3 regions of the Streptomyces sp. NPDC002209 genome follow, and region 2 is predicted to be linked to each of the others. Evidence: riboswitches for the same ligand, from Rfam matches in the RefSeq annotation. Region 2 holds a riboswitch; each other region holds the start of a gene.
What was found. Region 2 has a riboswitch for cyclic di-AMP ahead of ACFYXK_RS09015 (M23 family metallopeptidase). Riboswitches for the same ligand answer to the same signal wherever they lie in the genome.
Positions count from the first base shown of each region.

Region 1 (9,572 bases), on a different contig from region 2:
GGAACGGCGCCTGGGGCGCCTTCGACGCCGACAACACCAGCCCCTTCCCGAACCGGCTGCCGTTCTGCGACTTCGGCGAGGTCATCGACCCGCCGTCGGCCGACGTCACCGCCCACGTGGTGGAGATGCTCGCCGTCGAGGGCAAGGCCGCCGACCCGCGGACCCGGCGCGGCACCGCCTGGCTGCTCGCCGAACAGGAGCCCACCGGAGCCTGGTTCGGCCGCTGGGGCACCAACTACGTGTACGGGACCGGTTCGGTGGTCCCGGCCCTGACCGCCGCCGGCATCGCCCCGGCGCATCCCGCGATCCGGCGGGCCGTGCGCTGGCTGGAATCCGTACAGAACGAGGACGGCGGGTGGGGCGAGGACCAGCGCTCCTACAAGGACCCGGAGTGGGCCGGGAAGGGGGCCTCGACCGCCTCGCAGACCGCCTGGGCGCTCATGGCACTGCTCGCGGCGGGGGAGCGGGACGGCAAGGCCGTGGAGCGGGGCATCGGGTACCTGGTGCAGACCCAGCGGGAGGACGGCTCCTGGGACGAGCCGTACTTCACCGGCACCGGCTTCCCCTGGGACTTCTCCATCAACTACCACCTGTACCGGCAGGTGTTCCCGCTCACCGCGCTCGGCCGCTACCTGTACGGGGAACCCTTCGCGCCCGGGGAGGCGCGATGAGCGCCGCCCGGGCCGGCGGTCCCGAGCCGCACGGGCCGCCGCCGACCCCGCCGCCGACCCCGCCGCCGACCCCGCCGCCGGCCCCGCTGCTGGTCGCCTGCGCCCTGCGCATCGAGCAGGCGGCCCTGCGCAGCGGCGGCGGCCGCGGCGCCGCCCGCACCGCACCCGGGTACTGCCTCCTGCGCACCGGGATGGGTCCGCGCGCCGCCGAGCGGGCCGTCGGCCGGGCGCTCGCCGAGCCGGGGATGGGCCGGGCCCCCGTCCTCGCCACCGGGTTCTGCGCCGGGCTGGTCCCCGGCATGAACCCCGGCGACCTCGTCGTCGCCGAGGAGATCCGCGATCCCCGGGGCACCGTCGCGTGCGACGGCACCGCGCTGCTCGCCGAGGCACTGGCCCGGGCCGCCCCGGGCCGGACCGTGCACACCGGCGCACTGACCGGATCCGACCACGTCGTCCGCGGGCAGGAACGTGCCCAGCTGCGCGCCACCGGCGCCATCGCGGTCGACATGGAGTCCGCGGCCACCCTGTGGACGGCCACCCGGGCCGCCGCAGATGGCTGGAACCGTCCGGTTGCGGCCGTCCGGGTGATCGTGGACGCTCCGGAGCATGAGCTCGTCCGCATCGGCACGGTCCGCGGTGGAATATCGGCCTTCCGCGTACTGCGTGCCGTACTGCCCGCGTTTCATGACTGGCACCGTTCTTTGCTGCTCCCCAGGAGGTGAGCCAGATGGCCATGCCACTGCGACAGTCCATCAGGGTCGGGACGTATCTTCTCGAACAGAAGCTCCGCAAGCGTGAGAAGTTCCCGCTGATCGTCGAGCTGGAACCGCTCTACGCCTGCAACCTGGCCTGCGAGGGGTGCGGGAAGATCCAGCACCCGGCCGGCGTGCTCAAGCAGCGCATGCCGGTCGCCCAGGCCGTCGGCGCCGTCCTGGAGTCCGGCGCGCCCATGGTGTCCATCGCGGGCGGCGAGCCCCTGATGCACCCGCAGATCGACGAGATCGTGCGGCAGTTGGTGGCCAAGCGGAAGTACGTTTTCCTCTGCACCAACGCGATGCTGCTGCGCAAGAAGATCGAGAAGTTCACCCCGTCCCCGTACTTCGCCTTCGCCGTGCACATCGACGGCCTGCGCGAACGGCACGACGAGTCGGTCGCCAAGGAAGGCGTCTTCGACGAGGCGGTCGCCGCCATCAGGGAGGCGAAGCGGCGCGGGTTCCGGGTCACCACCAACTCCACCTTCTTCAACACCGACACCCCGCAGACGATCATCGAGGTGCTCAACTACCTCAACGACGACCTCAAGGTCGACGAAATGATGATCTCGCCCGCCTACGCCTACGAAAAGGCCCCTGACCAGGAGCACTTCCTGGGCGTCGAACAGACCAGGGAACTCTTCAAGAAGGCCTTCGCGGGCGGAAACCGCAGGCGCTGGCGGCTCAACCACTCCCCGCTCTTCCTCGACTTCCTGGAAGGCAAGGTGGATTTCCCCTGCACCGCCTGGGCCATTCCCAATTACTCCCTCTTCGGCTGGCAGCGCCCCTGCTATCTGATGAGCGACGGGTACGTGCCGACGTACCGGGAACTGATCGAGGAGACCGACTGGAGCAAGTACGGCCGCGGAAAGGACCCGCGCTGCGCGAATTGCATGGCGCACTGCGGCTACGAGCCCACCGCCGTCCTCGCCACCATGGGCTCCCTCAAGGAGTCCCTGCGCGCGGCCCGGGAGACGGTCTCGGGGAACCGGGAGAAGCCGTGACCGGCTTCGACCTCCGCGCCCTGCTGGACGAGCGGGGCGGGGAACGGTACGAGCTGCACTCCAGGCACCTCAACCACCAGCTGCCCCGGATGCTGCACACGATCGGCTTCGACAAGGTCTACGTGCGGGCCGAAGGCGCACACTTCTGGGACGCCGACGGCAACGACTACCTGGACATGCTGGCCGGGTTCGGCGTGATGGGCCTGGGCCGCCACCACCCGGTGGTCCGCCGGGCACTGCACGACGTCCTGGACGCACAGCTCGCCGATCTGACCCGGTTCGACTGCCAGCCGCTGCCCGGGCTGCTGGCGGAGAAGCTGCTCTCGCACAGCCCGCACCTGGACCGGGTCTTCTTCGGCAACAGCGGCACCGAGGCCGTGGAGACCGCCCTGAAGTTCGCCCGGTGCGCCACCGGGCGGACGCGGGTCCTCTACTGCGACCACGCCTTCCACGGGCTGACCACGGGTTCGCTCTCGGTCAACGGGGAGGCCGGGTTCCGCGACGGCTTCGCACCGCTGCTGCCCGATACGAAGATCGCCCTCGGGGACCTGGCCGCCCTGGAGCGGGAGCTGAAGCGGGGCGACGTCGCCGCCTTCGTCGTCGAGCCGGTCCAGGGCAAGGGCGTACTCGCGGCCCCGCCCGGGTTCCTGCTCGCGGCGCAGGAGCTGCTGCACCGGCACAAGGCGCTGCTGATCGCGGACGAGGTGCAGACGGGGCTCGGCCGGACCGGCGATTTCTATGCGTACCAGCACGAGCCGGGCGTGGAGCCGGACCTGGTGTGCGTGGCGAAGGCCCTTTCGGGTGGCTATGTGCCGGTCGGCGCGACCCTGGGCAAGGACTGGATCTTCAAGAAGGTCTACTCGTCCATGGACCGGGTGCTGGTGCACTCCGCCAGCTTCGGGTCCAACGCGCAGGCGATGGCGGCCGGGCTGGCGGTGCTCTCCGTCATGGAGGACGAGTCGGTGGTCGCGAACGCCCGCGCGACGGGCGACCTGCTGCGCGGCCGGCTCGCGGCGCTCGTGGACGAGTACGAGCTGCTCCACGAGGTACGGGGGCGCGGCCTGATGATCGGCATCGAGTTCGGGCGGCCGTCCTCGCTCGGGCTGCGCAGCCGGTGGACCATGCTCCAGGCGGCCCGCAAGGGGCTCTTCGCCCAGATGGTCGTGGTGCCGCTGCTGCAGAAGCACCGGATCCTGACGCAGGTCTCCGGGGACCATCTGGAGGTCATCAAGCTCATCCCGCCGCTGATCGTGGACGAGCGGGACGTCGACAGGTTCGTCGGCGCCTTCCGCGCGGTCATGGACGAGGCGCACGGCGGCGGAGCTCTGATGTGGGACTTCGGCAGGACGCTGGTGAAGCAGGCCGTCGCCGGAGGCTGACGGCCCGCTCCGATCGTTCGCTTCCCGGCCGGGCCGCTCCCGGCCGGGCTGCCGGCCGGGTTACCGGTCGAGCAGCTGCTCCCGCAGCCGGTCGAGGTTCTCGGGCGTGAGTCCGAGGCCCTCGGCGAGGTACCGGTCGACCCCGCCCCAGTGCTGGTCGATGGTGTCGAACGCCGCCGTCAGGTACTCGGCGCGGGCGTCGAAGAGCGGGGCGAGCAGCTCCATCACCTCGGGGGAGCGGGCCTCGGGGGCCTCGCTGGTACGGCGGACCCGGTAGCGGCGGTGCGGGGCGTTGGACTCCAGGTAGTCCGCCACGATCGCCTCGCGCTCGACGCCCAGCGCGAGCAGGGTGACGGCGATCGACAGGCCGGCCCGGTCCTTGCCGGCCGCGCAGTGCATGAGCGCCGGAATGCTGTCCTCGGCGAGGGCCCGCACGACCCGGCCGTGCTCGGCGGTGCGGTGTTCGACCATCGAGCGGTACGAGTTGGTCATCCGGGCGGCGGCCTTCCCCTCGCCCAGGATTCCGCGGAGCTGCTCGAGATCGCCGCCGCGGACCATCGTCCAGAATTCCTTGCCGTCGGCCGGATCCGACAGCGGGATGTTCACGTTCCGCACGCCGGGAAGCTCGACGTCGAGTCCTTCCAGGGCGTGGTCGGCGCCGTTGCGGAAGTCGAAAATCGTGTGGAGTCCGAGCGATGCGAGGAATTCTGCATCGGTTTCGGTGGCATGTGCCAGATGTCCGCTACGGAATAGTTTTCCTGGCTTGACCCTCCGCCCGTCGGTGGTCGGCAGGCCGCCCACGTCACGGAAGTTGCGCACTCCGGCCAGCTCCGGCTCCGGTACGGGCTCGGTCCGCGGGGGCTGGGGTATCTGCTGGGTCACGGGAACTCCTCCGCGTCGTCGTGAGATGTCCGAATTACGCTACTTGGGACCAACTTGCCATCACCGGAGGCGAGATCGGGCGCAGCCCCGTGAGCCAGATCATACGGTGACCGTGAGTGCCTGATCGTCGAAGTCGAAAGGCCCGGCCGGGGCGGTCGTTGGCGGCGGGGAATGGACGGAGGGTGACCGGAATTCCTTCGAACTCCGGGGCCTGTTAATCCGTCAGGAAATTCGTGGCTTGTTCGGTGCGGCGGAACTCGATTACCTTCGCGATCGATCCGGATGGACCGCCGAATCCTGCCGCCGTCCGGAAACCGCACCCGACTATTCACGCGCGCGGCAGGAGCGGGGGAACCAGGTAAGCCGCTGTTCCCGATCTTTGTATCGGCGCAGCTCGGGGTGAAGCCGTACATGTTCCGTTCATGTGCGGCCGGACATCTCCAGTCCGAACCCGACAGCTCACCTCGCAGGCGACGGAGAGGAATTCGCCATGCCTGCAAAGGGTAAGCACCGCCGTCCCAAGTCCCGTTCCGTGGCGCGCGGCTTCGCCGTCGCAGGCACCGGCGGTGCGGCCCTCGCGCTGCCGCTGCTGGGTGCCGCCGGCGCCCACGCGGCCGGCGTCCCGGCCACCGCGCCCGCCGCGAATCCCGTGCAGGCCCCGCAGGTTCCGGCGGCGCTGCAGGCCGCGCCCGCCGCTGCAGTGCAGTCCGCGCCGGCCGTCTACACGGTCGTGCCGGGCGACTACCTCTCCAAGATCGCCCAGGACCGCCACCTCTCGGGCGGCTGGCAGCAGCTGTACGCCGACAACCGCGAGGCCGTCGGCACCGACCCGTCGCTGATCCACCCCGGGCTGAAGCTGACCCTCGGTGCGCCGGGCGAGGCGGCTGCGGCCGCGCAGGCTCCGGCCCCGGCGGAGAAGTCCGCGGCCTCGGGTGCGGCCGCGTCCTCCGACGGCAAGGGCTCCGCGGCCGCCGCTCCGGCCGCCGCCCCCGCCCCCGCCCCCGCCCCCGCCGCCGCGGCCGCCGCCGCGCCCGCGAAGAAGAGCACCGCCGCCAAGCCCGCGGCCGGTACGGTCGGCGCCGCCGGCTTCGTCGCCCCCGTCAGCGGCGGGATCTCGACCCAGTACAAGACCCCCGGCGCCATGTGGTCCAGCGGCTACCACACCGGTGTCGACTTCATCGCGAGCTCCGGCACCACCGTCCGGGCCGTGGGCGCGGGCACCGTGGTCTCCGCCGGCTGGGCCGGCGCGTACGGCAACGAGGTCGTCATCCGGCACGCGGACGGCAAGTACTCCCAGTACGGCCACCTGTCCCAGCTCTCCGTCTCGGCCGGCCAGAGCGTCACCGGCGGCCAGACCATCGGCCTCTCCGGCTCCACCGGCAACTCGACCGGCCCGCACCTGCACTTCGAGATCCGCACCGGGCCGTCCTACGGCTCGGACATCGACCCGCTGGCCTACCTCCGCACCAAGGGCGTGAGCATCTGACGGCTCCCGCCGCCGGAAAGAGGCAACCGGACTCGTGAGGCCGGGACCCGAGGGGGGTCCCGGCCTCACGCCCTGTTATTCCGCACCGAACAGGTGGTATAGATCACGGTCCGTCAACCCCTTCCTACGGTGGCGTAGGTCACGTGCCGGGGTGAAGGATGTGTTCTCGTGGCAGCGACGAAGACGACACTCAAGACCATCGGCTCGTACGCGGCGATCGGGGACAGCTTCACCGAGGGTGTGGGGGACCCGGGGCCCGGGGAGACCTTTCTCGGCTGGGCGGACCGGCTGGCCGTACTCCTGGCCGATCAGCGCGAGGAACACGAGTTCCGGTACGCGAACCTGGCCGTGCGGGGGCGCCTGCTCGACCAGATCGTGGCCGAGCAGGTCCCCCGGGCCAAGGAGCTCGCACCGGACCTGGTGAGCTTCTGCGCGGGCGGCAACGACATCATCCGGCCCGGCAGCGACCCGGACGACGTGGCGGAGCGGTTCGAGGCGGCCGTCGCCGACCTCACCGGAGCCGTCGGCCACGTCATGATCACCACTGGCTTCGACACCCGCGGCGTGCCCGTCCTCAAGCACCTGCGGGGCAAGGTGGCCACGTACAGCGCCCACGTCCGTGCCATCGCCGACCGCTACGACTGCCCGGTGCTCGACCTCTGGTCGCTGAAGTCCGTGCAGGACCGGCGTGCTTGGGACGACGACCGGCTGCACCTCTCGCCCGAGGGGCACACCCGGGTCGCGCTGCGCGCCGCCCAGGTGCTGGGGCTCGAGGTGCCCGCCGACCCCGACCAGCCGTGGCCGCCGCAACAGCCGCGCGGCTCGGTGGACGTGACCCGGGACAACATCCAGTGGGCGCGGGAGCACCTGGTGCCGTGGATCGGGCGGCGGCTGCGCGGGGAGTCCTCCGGGGACCACGTGGAGGCGAAGCGTCCGGACCTGCTGCCGTTGTAGCCGGGAGCGGGAGGAGCGCAGCAGGCGTGCCGGGCAGGGGAACGGGACGGGGCAGCAGGACGGGGACGCGCGGCGGAATCCTTCGGGGCCGGTGCGCGTTGGCATGGTGATAGACCGGAAACGAGTACGGCCTTTCACGCCCATCCGTCCTACCCTCCCAGGAGGCGCTTTGACCGGCTCCCGTCCCCTGCGTCCACGGCTGCGCGCCCTGCGGCCCGAAGCCTTCGGCGCGGATCCGTCCGGCGCACGTCTGGAGCGGATCCACCGCTCGCCGAACTTCGCCGACGGCGTCTTCCAGAACCCGGTCGGGGCGCGGACCAGGCCTTCCGGTTCCATGATGGAGTTCGCCAAGATCTACTTCCACAAGGAGCAGCGGATCCGGCGGAACCCCGGAGCTCCCATCCCGGTCTACCCGACGACCCTCGCCGAGCTGGCGAAGCCGCCGGCCAGCGGGCTGCGCCTGACCTGGATGGGGCACTCGGGCGTGCTCGCGGAGATCGACGGGCGGCGGGTGCTGTTCGACCCGGTGTGGGGTGAGCGCTGCTCTCCCTTCCCGTTCGCCGGGCCCAAGCGGCTGCATCCCGTACCCGTACCGCTGGCCTCGCTGGGCCCGGTCGACGTCGTGGTGATCTCGCACGACCACTACGACCACCTCGACCTGCCGACGATCAAGGAGCTGGCCGGTACGGACACGGTGTTCGCCGTTCCGCTCGGCGTCGGCGCCCACCTGGAGCGCTGGGGGGTGTCTGCGGACCGGCTGCGGGAGCTCGACTGGAACGAGGGCACCAAGGTCGCGGGACTGTCGCTGACGGCCACGCCGGCCCGGCACTTCTGCGGGCGCGGCCTGCGCAACCAGCAGAACACCCTGTGGGCCTCCTGGGTCGTCGCGGGCGACGAACACCGGATCTTCCACAGCGGCGACACCGGTTACTTCCCCGGGTTCGGGGAGATCGGCGCCGAGCACGGCCCCTTCGACGCCACGATGATCCAGATCGGGGCCTACTCGGAGTACTGGCCCGACATCCACATGACCCCCGAGGAGGGCATGCGCGCCCACCTCGACCTCCAGGGCGGGATCCCGCACGGCACGATGCTGCCGATCCACTGGGGCACCTTCAACCTGGCCCCGCACCCGTGGGACGAGCCCGGCGAGGGCACCGTCACCGCGGCGGAGGCCACCGGGGCGGCCATCGCGCTGCCGATCCCGGGTCAGCCGTTCGAGCCGGGCGACGCCGATGCCCCGAGCGAGCCGTGGTGGCGCCCGTTCGTGGCGTCGGCCCCGCCCGTGCCCGCCGCACCCTCCCGCCCGGCCGCGACCGCGCGGCCGCCGGCCGTGGCGCACGAGGAACCGGAGGCCGTCGGCTCGTAGGCACCCTCCGGAGCGGTCTTCGGCCCGGGGGTGGTGCGTCGCGCACGGCGGCTGCGAACGTGCGCCCCCGGCGGATTCGGGCTGCCGTACGAGCGCTCCATCGGGAGCGGGAAGCAGCCCGGTCAAGTTCCCCAACTGGCTGTCAGGGGCGGGATCGTGCGGTCTAGCGTGGGTATCCGGTGATCAACACCGGGCCCCGGAACCGCTGGGGGCCCGGGCCCCACGTAGAGGACGCCGATGTCCGGACTCCGCGCCGCCCGCCACGCCCCGTCGAGACACGCCGTCACCGGTCCCGGCCGGCAGATACGCCCCCAGCTGGTCCGCGCCGCCCTGCTGCCGACGCTCGCCGCGGCGCTCAGCGGAGCCGCCGCGGTGATCTTCACGCTGCAGCTCGGCGGGGGCGCGGGGGAGCGGGACGCCCGGCTGTGGCCGGTCCTGGCCGGCTGCGCCCTGCTCGTCGTCGGAGCGCTGGCCGCCGCCCTGCTCGGGGCCCAGCGCTCCGCCAAGGCCGTACGGGACCGCTGTGAGGCACTGCGCCGCTCCAGCGTGCGCGGCCGCCAGGAGCTGCGGACCGCCGCCGAGCGGCTGGAGCGGGGCGAGCCGCCGGTCCGCCCGGTCCGCGGCGGTCCGACGAGCCCGCCGCCCGGCAGCGACCCGGCCCGGGTGGACGAGTTCTGGCTGCTCTCCCAGGAGCTGCGCGGAGCCCGTGAACAGGCGCACACCACCCTCGTACGGCTGGCCGGCCCGGCCGCGCCGTCCGACAGCGACCGCAAGGTCGAGGTCTTCGTCAACCTCGCCCGCCGGCTCCAGTCCCTCGTGCACCGGGAGATCTCGCTGCTCGACGAGCTCGAGGACACGGTCGAGGACCCCGACCTCCTCAGGGAACTCTTCCACGTGGACCACCTCGCCACCCGGATCCGCCGCCACGCCGAGAACCTGGCCGTGCTCGGCGGCGCCGCCTCCCGGCGCCAGTGGACCCGGCCCATCGACCTGAGCGAGGTACTGCGCTCCTCCGTCGCGGAGGTCGAGCAGTACACCCGGGTCAAGGTGGTGCCCCCGGCGGGCGGCACCGTCC
Region 1 covers NZ_JBIARX010000020.1:56,701-66,272, reverse strand. Annotated here, with positions in the region: gene shc (squalene--hopene cyclase) at 1-671, shown strand, start outside; gene ACFYXK_RS28840 (1-hydroxy-2-methyl-2-butenyl 4-diphosphate reductase) at 668-1,393, shown strand; gene hpnH (adenosyl-hopene transferase HpnH) at 1,399-2,427, shown strand; gene ACFYXK_RS28830 (aspartate aminotransferase family protein) at 2,424-3,806, shown strand; gene ACFYXK_RS28825 (tyrosine-protein phosphatase) at 3,867-4,688, opposite strand; cyclic di-AMP (ydaO/yuaA leader) riboswitch at 4,967-5,174, shown strand; gene ACFYXK_RS28820 (LysM peptidoglycan-binding domain-containing M23 family metallopeptidase) at 5,179-6,174, shown strand; gene ACFYXK_RS28815 (SGNH/GDSL hydrolase family protein) at 6,343-7,128, shown strand; gene ACFYXK_RS28810 (MBL fold metallo-hydrolase) at 7,298-8,497, shown strand; gene ACFYXK_RS28805 (sensor histidine kinase) at 8,735-9,572, shown strand, end outside.
Region 1: another riboswitch for cyclic di-AMP. It lies ahead of ACFYXK_RS28820 (LysM peptidoglycan-binding domain-containing M23 family metallopeptidase); the one in region 2 lies ahead of ACFYXK_RS09015 (M23 family metallopeptidase).

Region 2 (9,572 bases):
GTACGGCCCGCTCGGCCGCCGGATACGCCGGGATCCGCACGTCGGTTCCGGCCCCGCCGGTGTTCGAGGCGCGGGGACGCGGGGGCACGGCCCCCTGCGGCGCCGCACCCGGCGCATCCGTCCGCACCGGGTCGGGGCGGACCCCGGCTGCGGGAAGGCCCCCCGCGGGGGACAAGGCGTCGACGAACTCCGCCAGCTCCACGTGGACCACGGCCACCGGCTTGCCGGGACGGGTGGCCGCCGCCTCCCGCAGGGCCTCGGCCAGGTCGTCCTGCGGCTCCTGCTCGTTCACCCACGGGATCACCGTGACGATCACCGCGTCGTTCTCGGCGGAGCCCAGTGCCGCGCCCAGCGCCTCCCGGAAGTCCTCCGGCGTCGCCGCGGTGGTCAGGTCCAGCGGGGCCCCGGGCCGCAGCCCCTGCGCGAGGCAGGCGTCGTACGTGAGGACGCCCAGCGACTCCGAGTTCCCGAGGATCGCCACGCGCGGCCCGGCCGGCAGCGGCTGCGAGGCCAGCAGCAGCCCGACGTCCACCAGCTCCGTCACGGTGTCGACGCGGATCACCCCGGCCTGCCGCAGCAGCGCCGAGACCGTGGTGTCCGGGAGCCTGGTGCCGGGGACCACGTGCCCGGCCGGGGTGTGGCGGCCGCCCTTCGCGACGACCACCGGTTTCACGGCTGCCGTCCGGCGCGCGAGCCGCGTGAACTTCCGCGGGTTGCCCAGGGTTTCGAGGTACATCAGCGCGACGTCGGTGGCCTCGTCCTCGTACCAGTACTGCAGGATGTCGTTGCCGGAGACGTCCGCCCGGTTGCCCGCCGAGACGAAGGACGACAGCCCTTCGCCGCGCCGCAGCAGTGCGGAGAGCAGCGAGATGCCGATCGCCCCGGACTGGGTGAACAGCCCGATGCGGCCCCTGATCGGTGCGGGAGCGGGGGTCAGGGAGGCGTTGAGCCCGACCTCCGGTGCGGTGTTGATCACGCCGTACGCGTTCGGACCGATCAGCCGCATCCCGTACGAGCGCACCTGGCGCACCAGTTCGCGCTGCCGGTCGAGCCCTGCCGCGCCGCTCTCCCCGTAGCCGGCGGAGAGCACCACCAGTCCCTGCACCCCGTGCTCGCCGCACGCGGCCACGGCCTCGGGGACGCGCTCGGCGGGGATCGCGATCACCGCGAGGTCGACCGGGGCGTCGACGTCGCCGAGCGCGCGGTAGGCCCGTACGCCGTCCAGCAGGTCGGTGGTGACGGCTTCGTTCACGGCGTAGAGGTGGCCTTGGAAGCCGCCGTCGCGCAGGTTCCGCAGGGCCGCCGCGCCGACTCCCCCGCCGGAGCGGCTGACTCCGATCACCGCCACCGATCCGGGGGCCAGCAGGCGCTGCACGGAGCGGGCCTCGGCGCGCTGCTCGCGGGCTCGCTGCACGGCCAGGGACTCGGCGGTGGGTTCGAGGTCGAGGGTGAGGTGGACGGAGCCGTCCTCGAAGCTGCGCTTCTGCTGGTAGCCGGCGTCGGTGAAGACCTTGATCATCTTGCCGTTGGCGGGCAGCACCTCGGCCGCGAACCGGCGGATGCCCCGCTCGCGGGCGACCGCGCCGATGTGTTCGAGGAGGGCGGAGGCGACCCCGCGGCCCTGGTGGGCGTCCTGGACGAGGAAGGCCACCTCGGCCTCGTCGGCGGGGGCGGAGGCGGGCCGGCCGTCGGGGCCGATCCGGTCGTAGCGGACGGTGCCGATGAACTCCTCGCCGATGGTCGCCGCGAGGCCGACCCGGTCCACGTAGTCGTGGTGCGTGAAGCGGTGCACGTCGCGGTCGGACAGCCGGGGGTGGGGCGCGAAGAAGCGGTAGTACTTCGACTCGTCGGAGACCTGCTCGTAGAAGCTGACCAGCCGGCCCGCGTCCTCCGTGGTGATGGGCCTGATCCGGGCGGTGCCGCCGTCGCGCAGGACGACGTCCGCTTCCCAGTGGGCCGGGTACGAGGGGTCCGACGCGGTGGTCATGCGGCGATCTTAAGGCCAGGACCGCCCGGACAGCTCCTGCGCGGCGCGCGAGGCAAGCCGGGGCAAACAAGTGCAAGCTGGGGTAGGTCGAACGGCGGAGGAGCCGGGCCGAAGGTCGGTCGGAGCATTCGAGGCGTCGTGAGAGACTGGTCTAGACAACCGTAAGAACCTGAAGGGCATCACCATGGCAGAGCGCCGCGTCAACGTCGGCTGGGCCGAGGGCCTGCACGCTCGTCCCGCCTCGATCTTCGTCCGCGCGACGACCGCTTCCGGCGTCCCGGTGACCATCTCGAAGGCCGACGGGAACCCCGTCAACGCCGCGTCCATGCTCGCGGTGCTGGGCCTGGGCGCCCAGGGCGGCGAGGAGATCATCCTCGCGTCCGACGCCGAGGGTGCCGAGGCGGCGCTGGACCGCCTCGCGAAGCTGGTCGCCGAGGGTCTCGAGGAGCTCCCCGAGACCGTCTGACCCTTCGGGTTCGCCCCCGGGCATGCAACGAGGCCGCGGCCGCCGGAATTCCGGAGGCCGCGGCTCCGTCGTTTTCATGAATTCGAGCGTCCGAGCCGGGCGGCCGCGAATACACCGCCAATGCGCCGTGAATTCGGACGCCGCCCCCACATTAATACGCGCTATTTGTTAATGCGGGCCGCCCGCCATGTTTACGGCATGTTGCGAAGTCCTCACGCGCAGCCGGTGCGCCCCGGCCGCCCGGTCCGCGTGGACCGCCGTCAGCGCCCGCGCCCGCTCGGCGTCCCCGCGCGCCACCGCGTCCACGATCGCCCCGTGCTCCGCCCAGGACTCCACCGGCCGGGCCGGCGCCTCGACGGCGTACATCCACGCGACCTTGTGCCGCATCTGCGTGAGCAGCGCGATCAGCCCGGGGCTGCCGGAGGCCTGGGCGAGGGTCTCGTGGAACCAGCCCCCCAGGGACCGCAGGTCCTCCCCCTGGCCCCGCCTGGCCCGCTCCTGACCCAGCCTGACCAGCCCGCGCAGCACCTTGAGGTGGGCCTCGGTGCGTCGGCGGGCGGCCCGGGCCGCCGCCAGCGGCTCGATCAGCATCCGCAGTTCCAGGAGGTCGGCCGCCTCCTGCTCGGTGGGCTCGGCGACGCAGGCGCCCGCATGCCGCCGGGTGGTGACGAAGCCCTCGGACTCCAGGGTCCGCAGCGCCTCGCGGACCGGGACGCGGGAGACCCCGTACCGGCGGGCCAGCAGCTCCTCGGTCAGCCGGCCGCCCGGCTCGAAGACCCCGGAGACGATGTCGTCGCGGATTGCCGTGCATACCGCGTGCGCAGGAATACGCAAGTCCGGACCTCCGCCTATTTCCGACTGCCGACGCCGTTACCGCGACCGTGCTGGGATCGTACTGGGACTCTATTGCAACACGCGATGTTTTCCGAGCGCAGACGGAAATCGCGAATATTTACAGCCACGGCGGGGCCGCGCGCGGCCACAACGCGAAGGCCCCGGCTCGGGGAGCCGGGGCCTTCGGTGAAGTGCTGCGGGTCAGACGTCGACGCCGTGGTTGCGCAGGTACGCGACCGGGTCGATGTCCGAGCCGTACTGGGCGCCGGTACGGGCCTCGAAGTGCAGGTGCGGGCCGCTGGAGTTGCCGGTGGAGCCCGACAGGCCGATCTGCTGGCCCGGGGTGACCTGCTCGCCGACGGAGACGCTCAGCGAGGACATGTGGCCGTACTGCGTGTACGTGCCGTCGGCGTGCTTGATGACGACGTTGTTGCCGTACGCGCCGCCCCAGCCGGCCTCGACCACGGTGCCGACGCCGACCGCGTGCACCGAGGTGCCGGAGGCCGCGTGGAAGTCGATGCCCGTGTGGCTGCCGGAGGACCACATGCCGCCGCCCGCGTGCCACTGGGTGCTGATGTAGGAGCCGTCGACGGGGGCGACGAAGGTGTTGAGGCGCTTGCGCTCCTCCTCGCGGGCGGCGCGCTCGGCGGCCTCGCGCTCGGCCTTCGCCTTCTCCTCGGCCTTCTGCTTGGCCTCGGCGGCGCGCGCCTTCGCGTCGGCCTCCGCCTTGACCTTGGCGGCCGCGGCCTCTGCCGCGTGCTCCTGGGCCTCGACCTGGGCCTCGATCTGGACGGGCAGGTCCTCGGCCGTCACGACGGCGTTCAGGCCGGTGTCCTCCATGGAGGGGGCCTTGTCCGACGCGGCGAACGCCGGGCCTGCGAGCGAGCCGACGACACCGGTGGTGGCGAGGGCGGCTATGCCGGCGTAGCCGGCGGTCTTGCGGCTCAGACGACTGGAACCACGGTGCTTACCGGCGGCACGACTGCCAAACGCCATGAAGGGGCTGATCCTTTCCTTCCTTCTCGCCTACCGGGTTAGCTGACGGGTTCGGAGCAGGAAGGTCTCCTACGGGCCCCCTCTGACGAGGCGGTCCGATTCACCCCAGGGACACATGTGGGTCCCCGGCTCCCCAGGCTCGCGCCTGACGGGGACTCGGCGATCGCTGCCCGGTGCCGCGGATGCGGCGCGTACAACTGACGGACAGCACGGCCGACGCTAGGCGGATCATCAGTCAATCGCCAAACAGACACGCCTTTTTGTTGCGTACGCCACACCGCATACAAGCAACCTCTCCACTAAACAGACAAAAGGGGCTCCGGTGGACAAGCCACCGGAACCCCTTGGGATGTCCGTCAGTTGGTGACGACGCTGACCTCACCGATCCCGAGCGCCCGCACCGGCGCCTCGATCTGCGAGGCGTCGCCCACCAGGACGGTGACCAGGCGGTCCACCGGGAAGGCGGCCAGGACGGCCGAAGTCGCCTCCACCGTGCCCGTTTGGGCCAGCTGCGCGTACAACCGGGCCTGGTAGTCGTCCGGGAGCTCCTGCTCGACCTGGTCGGCGAGCGTGCCGGCGACGGCCGCGGCCGTCTCGAACTTCAGCGGGGCCACGCCCACCAAGTTCTGCACCGCCACATCCCGTTCGGCATCGGTCAGGCCGCCCTCCGCGAGGGTGCGGAGCACCTTCCAGAGGTCGTCGAGCGCCGGGCCCGTGTTGGGGGTGTCCACGGAGCCGCTGATGGCGAGCATCGAGGCGCCCTTGCCGTCGGCGGTGGAGCGCAGCACCTGGCCGAAGGCGCGCACCCCGTAGGTGTAGCCCTTCTCCTCGCGCAGCACCTTGTCCAGGCGCGAGGTGAGGGTGCCGCCCAGGCAGTACGTGCCGAGCACCTGCGCCGCCCAGACCCGGTCGTGCCGGTCCGGCCCGATCCGGCCGATGAGCAGCTGCGTCTGGACCGCGCCGGGCCGGTCCACGATGACCACGCGGCCGGTGTCGTCGGCGGTCACCGGCGGCACCGGGAGGGCCGCGGCGGTGTTGCCGGTCCACGTGCCCAGGGTGTCGGCCAGCACGGCGTCCAGGTCGATGCCGGTCAGGTCGCCGACGACCACCGCGGTGGCGGTGGCGGGGCGTACGTGGGCCTCGAAGAAGGCGCGCACGGCCGCGGAGTCGATCCGGGCGACCGTCTCCTCCGTGCCCTGGCGCGGGCGGGACATCCGCAGCGTGGCCGGGAAGAGCTGCCTGGAGAGCTCCTTGGCGGCGCGGCGCTGCGGGTTGGCCAGCTCGTGCGGGATCTCGTCGAGCCGGTTGCGCACCAGGCGGTCGACCTCGCTGTCGGCGAAGGCGGGCGCGCGCAGCGCCTCGGCGAGCAGGCCCAGCGCCTTGGCCAGCCGGGAGGCCGGGACCTCCAGGGAGACCCGTACGCCCGGGTGGTCGGCGTGCGCGTCGAGCGTGGCGCCGCAGCGCTCCAGCTCGGCCGCGAACTCCTCGGCGGAGTGCTTGTCGGTGCCCTCGGAGAGTGCGCGGGCCATGATGGTCGCGACGCCGTCCAGGCCCTCGGGCTCCGCGTCGAGCGGGGCGGCGAGGTTGACCTCGACGGCGACGACCTGCTGCCCGGGGCGGTGGCAGCGCAGCAGGGTCAGCCCGTTGGGCAGCGAGCCCCGCTCGGGGGCCGGGAAGGCCCAGGGCCGGGCCTGGCCGGCCTGCGGCTGCGGGTGGAAGGTCATCGTGACGGCTGCGGTGTCGCTCACTGCTCCGCCCCTTCGTTCTCGTCGTTCTCGTCGGCCCCGTCGGCCTCTGCCGGGAGCGGCTCGTACACCAGCACCGCGCGGTTGTCGGGGCGCAGTCGGGCCGCGGCCACGGCCTGCACCTCCTCGGCGGTGATGTCGAGGACCCGCTGGACGGCGCTGAGCGCCAGCTGCGGGTCGCCGAACAGGACGGCGAAGCGGCAGAGTTCGTCGGCCCGGCCGGCCACCGTGCTCAGCCGGTCCAGCCACTCGCGCTCCAGCTGCGCCTGGGCGCGCTCCATCTCCTCGGCCGTCGGGCCCTCGGCGGCGAACCGCGCGAGCTCCTCGTCGACGGCCGCCTCGATGTCGGGCACCTCGACCCCGCTGGAGGTCTTCACGTCCAGCCAGCCCAGCGAAGGCGCGCCGGCGAGCCGCAGCATGCCGAAGCCGGCCGCGACGGCCGTCTGGTCGCGGCGTACGAGGCGGTTGTGCAGCCGGGAGGACTCGCCGCCGCCCAGGACGGTCAGCGCCACGTCGGCCGCGTCGCACTCGCGGGTGCCGTCGTGCGGGAGACGGTAGGCGGCCATCAGCGCACGGGCCGGGACCTCCTCGACGATCTCCTCGCGCAGCTCCCGGCCCATGATCTCGGGCAGCGTGCCGTCGCGCGGCGGCTGCTTGCCGTCGTGCCCGGGGATGGTCCCGAAGTACTTCTCGATCCAGGCGAGCGTCTGCTCGGGGTCGATGTCGCCGACGACCGACAGCACCGCGTTGTTGGGCGCGTAGTACGTACGGAAGAAGGCGCGGGCGTCCTCCAGGGAGGCCGCGTCCAGGTCGGCCATGGAGCCGATCGGCGTGTGGTGGTACGGGTGGCCCTCGGGGTACGCCAGGGCGGTCAGCTTCTCGAAGGCCGTGCCGTACGGGACGTTGTCGTACCGCTGGCGGCGCTCGTTCTTGACGACGTCGCGCTGGTTCTCCATGGACTCGTCGTCCAGGGCGGCCAGCAGCGAGCCCATCCGGTCCGCCTCGAGCCAGAGCGCCAGCTCCAGCTGGTGGGCCGGCATGGTCTCGAAGTAGTTGGTGCGCTCGAAGCTGGTCGTGCCGTTGAGCGAACCCCCGGCGCCCTGGACGAGCTCGAAGTGGCCGTTGCCGGGTACGCTCGCCGAGCCCTGGAACATCAGGTGCTCGAAGAGGTGAGCCAGACCGGTTCGCCCCTTGACTTCATGGCGCGAGCCTACGTCGTACCAGAGGCAGACCGCGGCGACCGGGGTCAGGTGATCCTCGGAGAGCACCACGCGCAGGCCGTTGGCCAGCCGGTGCTCGGTCGCTGTCAGGCCGCCGGAGCCGGCCTGGGCTGTGGCCGTGTGACCCATGGGCATGTGGTCCCTTCGATCGCGATGCAGAGATTTCCGTCAGACCTGCCACTGTATGCAAGCGCGTCGGGGACCGGAGAAGTTCCCGGCTCAGACCTGGGTCGGAGTCGGCGTTGTCGGTGCCTCGGGCCACAATGGTCCGCGACGACCCCCGTCAGCCCCTGTCACACCACCCGCCAGACCACCCGCAAGACCCCCAGCACACCTTCTTTCTTGGTTAAGGAGCCGCGCAGCGATGGCCCGCCGCAGCACGAAGACCCCGCCGCCGGAGGATTTCGAGGAGAAGATCCTCGACATCGACGTCGTCGACGAAATGCAGGGCTCCTTCCTCGAGTACGCGTACTCGGTGATCTACTCCCGCGCCCTGCCCGACGCCCGCGACGGCATGAAGCCGGTACACCGGCGCATCGTCTACCAGATGAACGAGATGGGCCTGCGCCCCGACCGCGGCTACGTGAAGTGCGCCCGCGTCGTCGGCGAGGTGATGGGCAAGCTGCACCCGCACGGTGACGCGTCGATCTACGACGCCCTCGTGCGCATGGCCCAGCCCTTCTCGATGCGGCTGCCGCTGGTCGACGGCCACGGCAACTTCGGCTCGCTCGGCAACGACGACCCGCCGGCCGCGATGCGTTACACCGAGTGCAAGATGGCGGACGCCACGTCGCTGATGACGGAGTCGATCGACGAGGACACCGTCGACTTCACCGCCAACTACGACGGCCAGGAGCAGGAGCCCGTCGCGCTGCCCGCGGCGTACCCGAACCTGCTGGTCAACGGCGCGTCCGGGATCGCGGTCGGCATGGCCACCAACATGCCCCCGCACAACCTGGGCGAGGTCATCGCGGCCGCCCGCCACCTGATCCGCTACCCGCAGGCGGACCTGGAGGCACTGATGCGCTTCGTGCCGGGTCCGGACCTGCCCACGGGCGGCCGGATCGTGGGCCTCTCGGGGATCAAGGACGCCTACGAGAACGGTCGCGGCACGTTCAAGATCCGCGCCACGGTCGCGGTGGAGAACGTGACGGCGCGCCGCAAGGGCCTGGTCGTCACCGAACTGCCCTTCACGGTCGGCCCCGAGAAGGTCATCGCGAAGATCAAGGACCTGGTCGGCTCCAAGAAGCTCCAGGGCATCGCGGACGTCAAGGACCTCACGGACCGCGCCCACGGCCTGCGCCTGGTCATCGAGATCAAGAACGGCTTCCACCCGGAGGCCGTGCTCGAGCAGCTGTACAAGCTGACGCCGATGGAGGAGTCCTTCGGCATCAACAACGTCGCGCTGGTCGACGGCCAGCCGCTGACGCTGGGCCTCAAGGAGCTGCTCGAGGTCTACCTCGACCACCGCTTCGAGGTCGTGCGCCGGCGCAGCGAGTTCCGCCGCACCAAGCGCCGGGACCGGCTGCACCTGGTCGAGGGCCTGCTGGTGGCCCTGGTCGACATCGACGAGGTCATCCGGATCATCCGGGACAGCGACAACTCGGCGCAGGCGATGGAGCGGCTGATCGAGCGCTTCTCGCTGAGCGAGATCCAGACCCGGTACATCCTGGACACCCCGCTGCGCCGGCTCACCCGCTTCGACCGGATCGAGCTCGAGTCCGAGCGCGACCGCCTGACGGGCGAGATCGACGAGCTGACCGGGATCCTCGAGTCCGACACCGAGCTGCGCAAGCTCGTCTCCACGGAACTGGCCGCCGTCGCCAAGAAGTTCGGCACCGAACGCCGTACGGTCCTGCTCGAGTCGGCGGGGACGGCCGTCGCCGCGGTTCCACTGGAGGTCGCGGACGACCCGTGCCGGGTCCTGCTGTCCTCCACGGGCCTGCTGGCGCGCACCGCCAACGGCGAACCGCTGCCGGAGGAGGAGGGCGGCGCCCGCGCGAAGCACGACCTGATCGTCTCGCAGGTCGCCGCGACCGCCCGGGCCGATGTCGGCGTGGTCACCTCGTACGGGCGCCTGCTGCGGCTGTCGGTGATCGACCTGCCGCAGCTGCCGGACACCCACGCCGCGCCGAACCTGGCGGGCGGCGCCCCGGTCACGGAGTTCCTCTCCGGACTGGAGGCGGACGAGAAGGTGATCTGCCTGACCTCGCTGGACGAGTCCTCGCAGGGCCTGGCCCTGGGCACCGAGCAGGGCGTGGTCAAGCGGGTCGTGCCGGACTACCCGGCGAACAAGGACGAGCTGGAGGTCATCACCCTCAAGG
Region 2 covers NZ_JBIARX010000003.1:366,689-376,260, forward strand. Annotated here, with positions in the region: gene ACFYXK_RS09000 (GNAT family N-acetyltransferase) at 1-1,987, opposite strand, end outside; gene ACFYXK_RS09005 (HPr family phosphocarrier protein) at 2,172-2,453, shown strand; gene ACFYXK_RS09010 (GntR family transcriptional regulator) at 2,622-3,287, opposite strand; gene ACFYXK_RS09015 (M23 family metallopeptidase) at 3,489-4,283, opposite strand; cyclic di-AMP (ydaO/yuaA leader) riboswitch at 4,296-4,455, opposite strand; gene ACFYXK_RS09020 (M16 family metallopeptidase) at 4,640-6,007, opposite strand; gene ACFYXK_RS09025 (M16 family metallopeptidase) at 6,028-7,377, opposite strand; gene ACFYXK_RS09030 (DNA topoisomerase (ATP-hydrolyzing) subunit A) at 7,613-9,572, shown strand, end outside.

Region 3 (9,572 bases), on a different contig from region 2:
GGGCGGCTCAGGAACCACTCCCCGAAGCCCAGGGGCCGGCCGTTGGGGCCGTGGCCCGTGCCGGCGGCGGGGACGGAGTCGTGGAAGATCCGGCCGGGGAGGGCGCCGAGCTCCCGGAGCAGGTGCGCGGTCTCGTCGACGAACGGCGGCGGGCCGCTGAGGTAGACGTCCTGGTCGGGCCAGAGCGCCCGGTGGCCGAGCGCCGTCGCGAGCCGCCCGGTGGCCTGGTTGCGGTGCTGCCCGGGGGCGGGCGTGATGTAGGTGACGCCGAGCCAGCCGAAGGCGGCGGCGTACTCGTCTATCAGCGGCCGGTCGTAGAGGTGGGCGGCGTCCCGGGCGACGACGAAGAGCCGTACGTCCTGATCGGGGGGCTGCCCGGCGAGCTCCTCCAGCATGGCCCGGATCGGCGCCCAGCCGGTGCCGGCCGCGATGAAGCTGACCGGCCGGTCGGCGCGGCGGAAGGTCAGCTGCCCGCCGGCCGCGCCGAGCCGCAGCATGTCGCCGGGCCGGGCCTCGCGGACCAGGGCGGTGCTGAGCCGGCCGTGCTCGATGCGGCTGACGTGCAGGTCGAGGGTGCCGTCCGGGCGCGGGGCGTTCCCCATGGAGTACGTGCGCCAGGTCGTCGGGACCCGCTCGCTGCTCACGCTCACGTACTGGCCGGGGAGATAGGGGAAGGGGGCGTGCGGGCGCAGGGTCAGCACCCCTATGTCCTGCCCGTACTGGAGGTGGCGCACGATCTCGGCGTCCCACCACGGCGGGTCCTCGCTCGCGGCGGCTCCTTCCATCATGGCGTCGGCTATCACCTGGTACGCCTCGGACCAGGCCTTCTCCACGCCCGGGGTCCAGGCCTCGCCGGAGGTCCGGGCGAGCGCGGCGAGCAGGCTGGAGCCGACGGCCGCGTAGTGCTCGGGCCGGGCGAGGAACTTGCGGTGGTCGCGGCCGAGGTCGTGGAGATAGGGGAGGAGGCCCTCGTCGTCGAGGTGGGCGACCACGTGGGTCAGCGCGGCGAAGAGCCGGTCGCGCTGGCGTTCCATGTCCTCGGCGGAGGCCGGGAAGAGTTCACGGATCCCGGGGTTGTGCCAGAAGAGGTGGGAGTAGAAGTACTTGACCGCGTGCTCGGCCCTTCTCTCCACCACCGCGAAACTGCTCTTCAAGATCCTCGCATCCACAGAACCGAAAGTAGGAGGGCCGGGGAACGCGAGGTCAAGCGATGGCCGATCTACGGACAGCCGCGGCGAACACCCCATATGGGATGGCAGCCGGTCCGCGGGATACGGTCAGCGGGTGCACGAGCCGACCTCCGCAGCCCCCGAAGACAGCATTCCTCCCCAGGGCCCCACCCTGTTCGACTGGGAGTTCGCGACCGATCCGTACCCGGCGTACGCCTGGCTGCGCGAGCACTCCCCGGTGCACCGCACCAAGCTCCCCAGCGGGGTCGAGGCCTGGCTGGTCACCCGGTACGCCGACGCCCGCCAGGCCCTCGCGGACCAGCGCCTCAGCAAGAACCCGGCGCACCACGCGGAGCCGGCGCACGCCAAGGGCAAGACCGGGATCCCGGGGGAGCGCAAGGCGGAGCTGATGACGCATCTGCTCAACATCGACCCGCCGGACCACACCCGGCTGCGGCGGCTGGTGTCGAAGGCGTTCACCCCGCGCAGGGTGGCCGAGTTCACCCCGCGGGTGCAGGAGCTGACCGACCACCTCATCGACAAGATCGTCGAAAAGGCGGGGGAGGGGGGCGAGGGGGAAGCGGACCTCATCCACGAGTTCGCCTTCCCGCTGCCCATCTACGCCATCTGCGAGATGCTCGGCGTACCGCGCGAGGACCAGGACGACTTCCGCGACTGGGCCGGGATGATGATCCGGCACGGCGGCGGCCCGCGCGGCGGTGTCGCCCGCTCCGTGAAGCAGATGCGGACCTACCTCGGTGAACTCATCCACCGCAAAAGGGATGATCTGGGCAATGACCTCATCTCCGACCTGATCCGCGCGAGCGACCACGGGGACCACCTGACGGAGGCCGAGGCCACGGCCATGGCCTTCATCCTCCTGTTCGCCGGTTTCGAAACCACGGTCAACCTGATCGGCAACGGGGTGCACGCCCTCTTCATGAACCCCGATCAGCGCACCCGCCTCCAGGAGTCCCTCGCCGCCGGCGAGAGCGGCCTGCTGGAGACCGGCATCGAGGAGCTGCTGCGCTACGACGGCCCCGTGGAACTGGCCACCTGGCGCTTCGCCACCGAGCCGCTGACCCTCGGAGGACAGGACGTCGCGGCCGGCGATCCGGTTCTCGTCGTCCTCGCCGCGGCCGACCGGGACCCCGAGCGGTTCGCCGATCCCGACACCCTCGACCTCTCCCGCACCGACAACCAGCACCTCGGATACGGGCACGGCATCCACTACTGCCTGGGTGCTCCGCTCGCACGACTTGAAGGGCAGACGGCGCTTGCGACTTTGCTGACGCGTCTGCCGGATCTGGAACTCGCTGTTCCGCCCAACGAGCTTCGCTGGCGCGGGGGTCTGATCATGCGTGGCCTGCGCACTCTTCCCGTCAGGTTCACAGCTCGAAACATCTGAAGGCTCCCTGACCGTAAGTCAGCCCCCGTCAAGAGTTGTGACTAACGTGCTAAGACGGCTAGGTTCTGCCGTTACCCAGCCGTTATGCGAAAGGTGCAGCTCATGCGTTCCGGGAACGGCCGCCACAGACGCCCCCGCCAGGTACCCGCGATAGTCGTCACCGCCGGAGTCACCGGTTCCGCCCTGGCACTGCCACTGCTCGCCGCCACCGGCGCGAGCGCGGCGGACACCTCCACGTGGGACAAGGTCGCCGAGTGCGAGAGCGGCGGCTCCTGGAGCGCCAACTCCGGCAGCGGGTCGTACGGCGGACTTTCGTTCACGCAGGAGCAGTGGAACTCCTCGGGCGGTCTCGACTTCGCCGAGCGCCCCGACCTCGCCAGCCGTTCGCAGCAGATCGCCGTCGCCGAGCGGGTCCTGGGCGCCCAGGGCCCCCAGGCGTGGGGGCAGTGCTCGGAGTCGGCCGGGCTGACCCAGCAGGCCCCCGCCGCGGCCGTGGACCCGGGTCTGCCCGGCACGCTCGGCCCCGTCGCCCCGAGCCCCGCGCGCCCCGACGACTCGGTCCCGGCCGGCGGCACCGGCGCGAAGGCGCACGACTTCGGCGCCCCGACCCCGGCCCCGGTCTTCACGCTTCCGCCGGCGCCGCTCGCACCGAACAGCGGACTGCCCGTCATGCCCGACCCGGACATGCCGTCCACGTCGCCGACCGTCCCGGTGCTCCCGGGCGACCCGACCACGAACCCGGGTACCCCCACGGCCCCGACGACACCCACCGCGCCCACGACCCCGGGGACCCCGACCACGCCCGGGAACCCGGCGGACCCGACCGCTCCGGTCGTCCCGGCCGACCCCGGCGCCCCCGCGGCACCGGGCGCCCCGGGTGCCTCCACCAACCCGAGTGCCATCCCCGACCCCTCCGCCACCGGCAAGCACCGTGGTACGCCCGCCCTCGAGCGGCCCGCCGCATCTGAGGGGTCGTCGGCGCCCTCGTACACCGTCCAGGCGGGCGACAGTCTGGCCACCATCGCGTCTGCCAAGGGGGTCAAGGGCGGCTGGAACGCGCTCTACCAGGCCAACGAGCAGGTCATCGGCAACGACGCCGATCTGATCAAGCCCGGCCAGAACCTGGATCTAAGCTAGGAATAGCGGCACTTCGGACACCCAGAAAGAGCTGAATGTCCGTTATCTGCAAGTGAGACATGTGTCTCTTCCGGTCAACTGGCGTGTCCCGCCTGGAGCCTTCCGCAAACCCCGTCCTCACCTGCGCAAACGCCCCTAAAGGGAGCGCAAGTAGGGGCCGTTTCTCCCCGGTGTTCCTCGTTGAACATCGGGGAGAGACATGTCTACCTTCTGAGTCGCCCGCCACCGCGGGCTCCTTCGACCGCATCGCCGAATCCTGCCGGCGGCCGGAGGGAACAGTCGTCGCGTCAAGCGCCGAAGGCAGGAGCGGGGGAACCAAGGTAGGCGCCGGGACCGGCCGTTGAGAGACGGTCACGGAAACGGCTAGGGGTTAAGTCGTGCGCCACGTCGCACGGCCGGGCACTCATCCGCCCGAACCCGACAGCTCACCTCGTAGGCGTCGGTGAGGAGAACTCCATGCTGCTTTCCGGCAAGGGCAAGCACCGCCGCGCCACGGCCATTCAGCGGACCACCCGCATCGTCACGCTCGCCGGCGTCGCCGGTGTCGCCGTCGCCGCCCCGCTGATGGCGGCCGGCTCGGCCTCCGCCGCCACCGCGGGCGAGTGGGACCGCGTTGCGCAGTGCGAGTCCGGCGGCAACTGGTCGATCAACACGGGCAACGGCTACTACGGCGGCCTGCAGTTCTCGTCCTCCACCTGGGCCGCGTACGGCGGCAAGGCGTACGCCGCGCAGGCCAACCAGGCCTCCAAGTCGCAGCAGATAGCCATCGCCGAGAAGGTCCTCAAGGGCCAGGGCAAGGGCGCGTGGCCGTCCTGCGGCGTCGGTCTCTCCAACTCCTCCTACACCGGCGGTGGTACGACCGACACCCCGAAGAAGACGGAGCAGAAGACCGAGACCAAGAAGACCCAGCCGAAGAAGACCGAGCCGAAGAAGGAGACGAAGCGCTCCGAGGCCCCGACGACCCGCTCCGAGCGCTCCGAGGCCCCGGCCCCGAAGACCGGCAACGGCTCGTACGAGGTCAAGTCCGGCGACACCCTGGGCACCATCGCCGAGGCCAACGGCGTCAAGGGCGGCTGGGAGAAGCTCTTCGAGCTGAACAAGGACATCGTCTCGGACGCCGACCTGATCTTCCCGGGTCAGAAGCTGAAGCTCAGCTGAACCCTGCCGTAACAACTGCGGCAGCGAGCACCGCACGCAGCATCCCCACCGCCCGGCGCGTCTTCCCCCCACGCGCCGGGCGGTGGCGTTTGTCCGGCCCGTTCCCCTCCTGTTCCCCTTCCGGCCCCGCCCCGGACCGGCCGGGACGCCCGCGGTCAGGCGTCCTATGTACCGGAAGGCGGGTATTCGGGCCCTTTTTCGTCCCAGGGGGCGGGCGGTCGGCTGGCCGAGTGCCCGGAGCCGGTTAGGCTCTAGTCGGCGGGGCCATCCCACGGCCTGACATGCCACCGCACACCCAGCGTCACATCCCAGAAGGAGATGCTCGTGCCGTCCATCGACGTCGTCGTAGCCCGGGAAATCCTGGACTCCCGAGGCAACCCCACGGTCGAGGTCGAGGTGGGCCTCGACGATGGCAGCACCGGCCGTGCTGCAGTTCCGTCCGGCGCCTCCACCGGTGCCTTCGAGGCCATTGAGCTCCGCGACGGTGACCCCAACCGTTACATGGGCAAGGGTGTCGAGAAGGCCGTCCTCGCGGTCATCGAGCAGATCGGCCCGGAGCTCGTTGGCTACGACGCCACCGAGCAGCGCCTGATCGACCAGGCCATGTTCGACCTGGACGCCACCGACAACAAGGGCTCGCTCGGCGCCAACGCCATCCTCGGCGTGTCCCTCGCCGTCGCGCACGCCGCGTCCGAGGCCTCGGACCTTCCGCTCTTCCGCTACCTCGGCGGCCCGAACGCGCACCTGCTGCCCGTTCCGATGATGAACATCCTCAACGGTGGGTCGCACGCCGACTCCAACGTGGACATCCAGGAGTTCATGATCGCCCCGATCGGCGCGGAGTCCTTCTCCGAGGCCCTGCGCTGGGGTGCCGAGGTCTACCACACCCTCAAGAAGGTCCTGCACACCAAGGGTCTGTCCACCGGCCTGGGCGACGAGGGCGGCTTCGCCCCGAACCTGGAGTCCAACCGCGCCGCGCTCGACCTCATCGTCGAGGCCATCAAGCAGGCCGGCTACACCCCGGGCAAGGACATCGCGCTCGCGCTCGACGTCGCCGCGTCCGAGTTCTACAAGGACGGCAAGTACGAGTTCGAGGGCCAGTCCCGCTCGGCCGCCGAGATGACCGAGTACTACGAGGAGCTCGTCTCCGCGTACCCGCTCGTCTCCATCGAGGACCCGCTGTACGAGGACGACTGGGCCGGCTGGAAGGTCATCACCGACCGCCTCGGCGCCAAGGTCCAGATCGTCGGCGACGACCTCTTCGTCACCAACCCCGAGCGCCTGGCCCGCGGTATCGAGGAGGGCTCCGCGAACGCCCTGCTCGTCAAGGTGAACCAGATCGGTTCGCTGACCGAGACCCTCGACGCCGTCGAGATGGCCCAGCGCAACGGCTTCAAGTGCATGATGTCGCACCGCTCCGGCGAGACCGAGGACGTCACCATCGCCGACCTCGCCGTCGCCGTGAACTGCGGTCAGATCAAGACCGGCGCCCCGGCCCGCTCGGACCGCGTCGCCAAGTACAACCAGCTGCTGCGCATCGAGGAGATCCTCGACGACGCCGCGGTGTACGCGGGCCGCTCCGCCTTCCCGCGCTTCAAGGGCTAATCACCAGCCTCGGGGTCTAGCCTCCGTACGTCCCCGCACTCGGTCCCGTACCGTGTGCGGGGACGTATTGCGTAGTGCGTACCGCGTACAAGGGGAGGCGGGATCAATGGCCGGGAACCGGGATCGGTTCTCCACCTTCTCCACCGCGACCAGGCTCAAGCAGCTCGGCGAGCGGACCGCCGCCCACGTCTACCGCTCGCAGACGCGCCGCCAGGTCCGCCGCAGCCGGCTCACCGGCCGGGCCGCGCTCCTGGTGCTCGTCCTCTGTACGCTGGTCGTCGCCCTCGCGTATCCGATGCGCCAGTACGTCTCCCAGCGCTCGGAGATCGCGGAGCAGCGGCGGGCCGCCGAGGCCGCGAGCCGGCGCCTCGAACGCCTCCGCGACGAGAAGGCCCGCTGGCAGGACAACGCGTACGCGGAGCAGCAGGCGCGCAAGCACCTGCACTTCGTCCGCCCGGGCGAGATCAGCTACATCATGACCGACCCCGGGGCCGGGGCCGCCGAGCGGCACCGCACCGGAACGGCCGGATCCGACCGGCCCTGGTACTCGAACGTCTGGGACGGCGTCGACAAGGCCGACCGCCCCGGCGAGTGACGAACAGCGGCACTCCGAGTACCGCACCCCGAGTACCGCACCCATCCACGAGAACGAAGAGACTTCCTCCAGGCATGCAGACGCCCCCGCCCCAGACCGACCGGACCGAGCCGACCGACGCGGACATCGACGCGTTCCAGCAGCAGCTCGGCCGCCCGCCGCGCGGGCTGCGCGCCATCGCCCACCGCTGCCCCTGCGGCCAGCCGGACGTGGTGGAGACCGCCCCGCGCCTCCCCGACGGCACGCCCTTCCCCACGCTGTACTACCTCACCTGCCCGCGCGCGGCCTCCGCGATCGGCACGCTCGAGGCGAACGGCGTGATGAAGGAGATGCAGGCACGCCTCGCCGAGGACCCCGAGCTGGCCGCCGCCTACCAGGCCGCGCACGAGGACTACATCCGGCGCCGCGACGCCATCGAGGTGCTCCAGGGCTTCCCGAGCGCCGGCGGGATGCCGGACCGGGTGAAGTGCCTGCACGTGCTGGTCGGCCACTCGCTGGCGGCCGGCCCCGGGGTGAACCCGTTCGGCGACGAGGCCCTCGCCATGCTGCCGGAGTGGTGGGCCAAGGGCGCCTGCGTCACCCCGTGCGCGCAGAAGGCGCAGACCGCGGACGAGACGGAGTCGCACGCGTGACCCGGGTCGCCGGCATCGACTGCGGGACGAACTCCATCCGCCTGCTCGTCGCGGACTGCGACCCCGCCACGGGCGAGCTGGTCGAGCTGGACCGGCGGATGACGATCGTCCGCCTCGGCCAGGGCGTGGACAAGACGGGGCGGCTGGCCCCGGAGGCGCTGGAGCGCACCTTCGCGGCCTGCCGCGAGTACGCGGCGGTCATCGAGGAGCTGGGTGCGGAGCGCCTGCGCTTCGTGGCGACCTCGGCCTCCCGCGACGCCGAGAACCGGGACGAGTTCGTCCAGGGTGTCCTCGGCATCCTGGGCGTCGAGCCCGAGGTGATCTCCGGTGACCAGGAGGCGGAGTTCTCCTTCATCGGCGCCACCAAGGAGCTGACGGGCACCACCCACATGGACAAGCCCTTCCTGGTGGTGGACATCGGCGGCGGCTCGACCGAGTTCGTGGTCGGCGAGGAGCACGTCCGGGCGGCCCTCTCGGTCGACGTGGGCTGCGTCCGCATGACCGAGCGCCACCTGGTGGTGGACGGCGCGGTCACCGACCCGCCGACCGCCCCGCAGATCGCCGCCATACGGGCCGACATCGAGGCGGCGCTGGACCGCGTCGAGCAGACGGTCCCGCTCTCCGAGGCGCGCACGCTGGTGGGCCTGGCCGGCTCCGTGACCACGGTCGCGGGGATCGCCCTCGGGCTGCCGGAGTACATCTCCTCGGCGATCCACCACGCGCGCGTCCCCTACGGGACGGTCCGGGAGATCAGCGAGCGGATGCTGACGGCCACGCACGCCGAGCGCGCGGCGATCCCGGTCCTGCACCCGGGCCGGGTGGACGTCATCGGCGCGGGCACCCTGGTGCTGCTCGCGATCATGGAGCGCATCGGGGCCTCGGAAGTCGTCGTCTCGGAGCACGACATCCTCGACGGAATCGCCTGGTCCATCGCCTGACGGGTGGGTCGCGGGGGGCTGGTGCGGGGCTCGTGCGAGGGTCGCGGGAGGCCTGCCGAGGACCTCTGAGGGCCTTTACGGGGGTCTTAGATCCCCTCGCCCACAGAAAGTTCGTGAAGTTCTTCACAAGGAAAAGGGGCCTGATGGGCCGCGGGAAGGGCCCTTCGGGGGCCTCCCGGGGCCCGCAGGCCCCTTTTGCGTGAGCGTTCGTGCGTTTCGAGGGTGCGGTCCGGCCTCGTCGGTAGGTATCCACCAACCCGGTGGTCTACTCCGCTTACAGGCCTTGAGCCCAGTTCAGGACGGGTGAACAACGACTCCCGTTACACCCTGGTTCCCGTTCGGCGCCATGACCTCCGTCACGTGGGCCGCGCAGTGTAGCAGAGGCCTTCCGACACCTTGTGAAGGGGCTCACGAGCGACACCCCTTTGGGTGCTGGATACTCGTTCCATGAGCACCACGGAGCGTCCCAGGATCCTCGTTGTAGGAGGTGGGTACGTAGGCCTGTACGCAGCCAAGCGCATCATGAAGAAGATGCGTTACGGCGAGGCGACCGTCACGGTCGTCGACCCGCGCTCGTACATGACCTACCAGCCCTTCCTCCCTGAAGTGGCCGCAGGCAGCATCTCGCCTCGGCACGTCGTCGTCCCGCTGCGACGCGTGCTGCCCAAGGCAGAGGTTCTCACCGGCCGGGTCACCAGCATCGACCAGGACCGCAAGGTCGCCGTCGTCACGCCGCTCGTCGGCGAGGCGTACGAGCTGCCTTTCGACTACCTGGTGATCGCGCTCGGCGCCGTCTCCCGCACCTTCCCGATCCCCGGCCTCGCCGAACAGGGCATCGGCATGAAGGGCGTCGAAGAGGGCATCGGCCTGCGCAACCACGTACTCGAGCAGCTCGACAAGGCCGAGTCCACGACGGACGAGAACGTCCGC
Region 3 covers NZ_JBIARX010000010.1:74,707-84,278, reverse strand. Annotated here, with positions in the region: gene ACFYXK_RS20960 (globin domain-containing protein) at 1-1,154, opposite strand, end outside; gene ACFYXK_RS20955 (cytochrome P450) at 1,285-2,577, shown strand; gene ACFYXK_RS20950 (transglycosylase family protein) at 2,680-3,714, shown strand; cyclic di-AMP (ydaO/yuaA leader) riboswitch at 3,997-4,168, shown strand; gene ACFYXK_RS20945 (transglycosylase family protein) at 4,171-4,872, shown strand; gene eno (phosphopyruvate hydratase) at 5,191-6,477, shown strand; gene ACFYXK_RS20935 (septum formation initiator family protein) at 6,584-7,072, shown strand; gene ACFYXK_RS20930 (DUF501 domain-containing protein) at 7,147-7,704, shown strand; gene ACFYXK_RS20925 (exopolyphosphatase) at 7,701-8,642, shown strand; gene ACFYXK_RS20920 (NAD(P)/FAD-dependent oxidoreductase) at 9,090-9,572, shown strand, end outside.
Region 3: another riboswitch for cyclic di-AMP. It lies ahead of ACFYXK_RS20945 (transglycosylase family protein); the one in region 2 lies ahead of ACFYXK_RS09015 (M23 family metallopeptidase).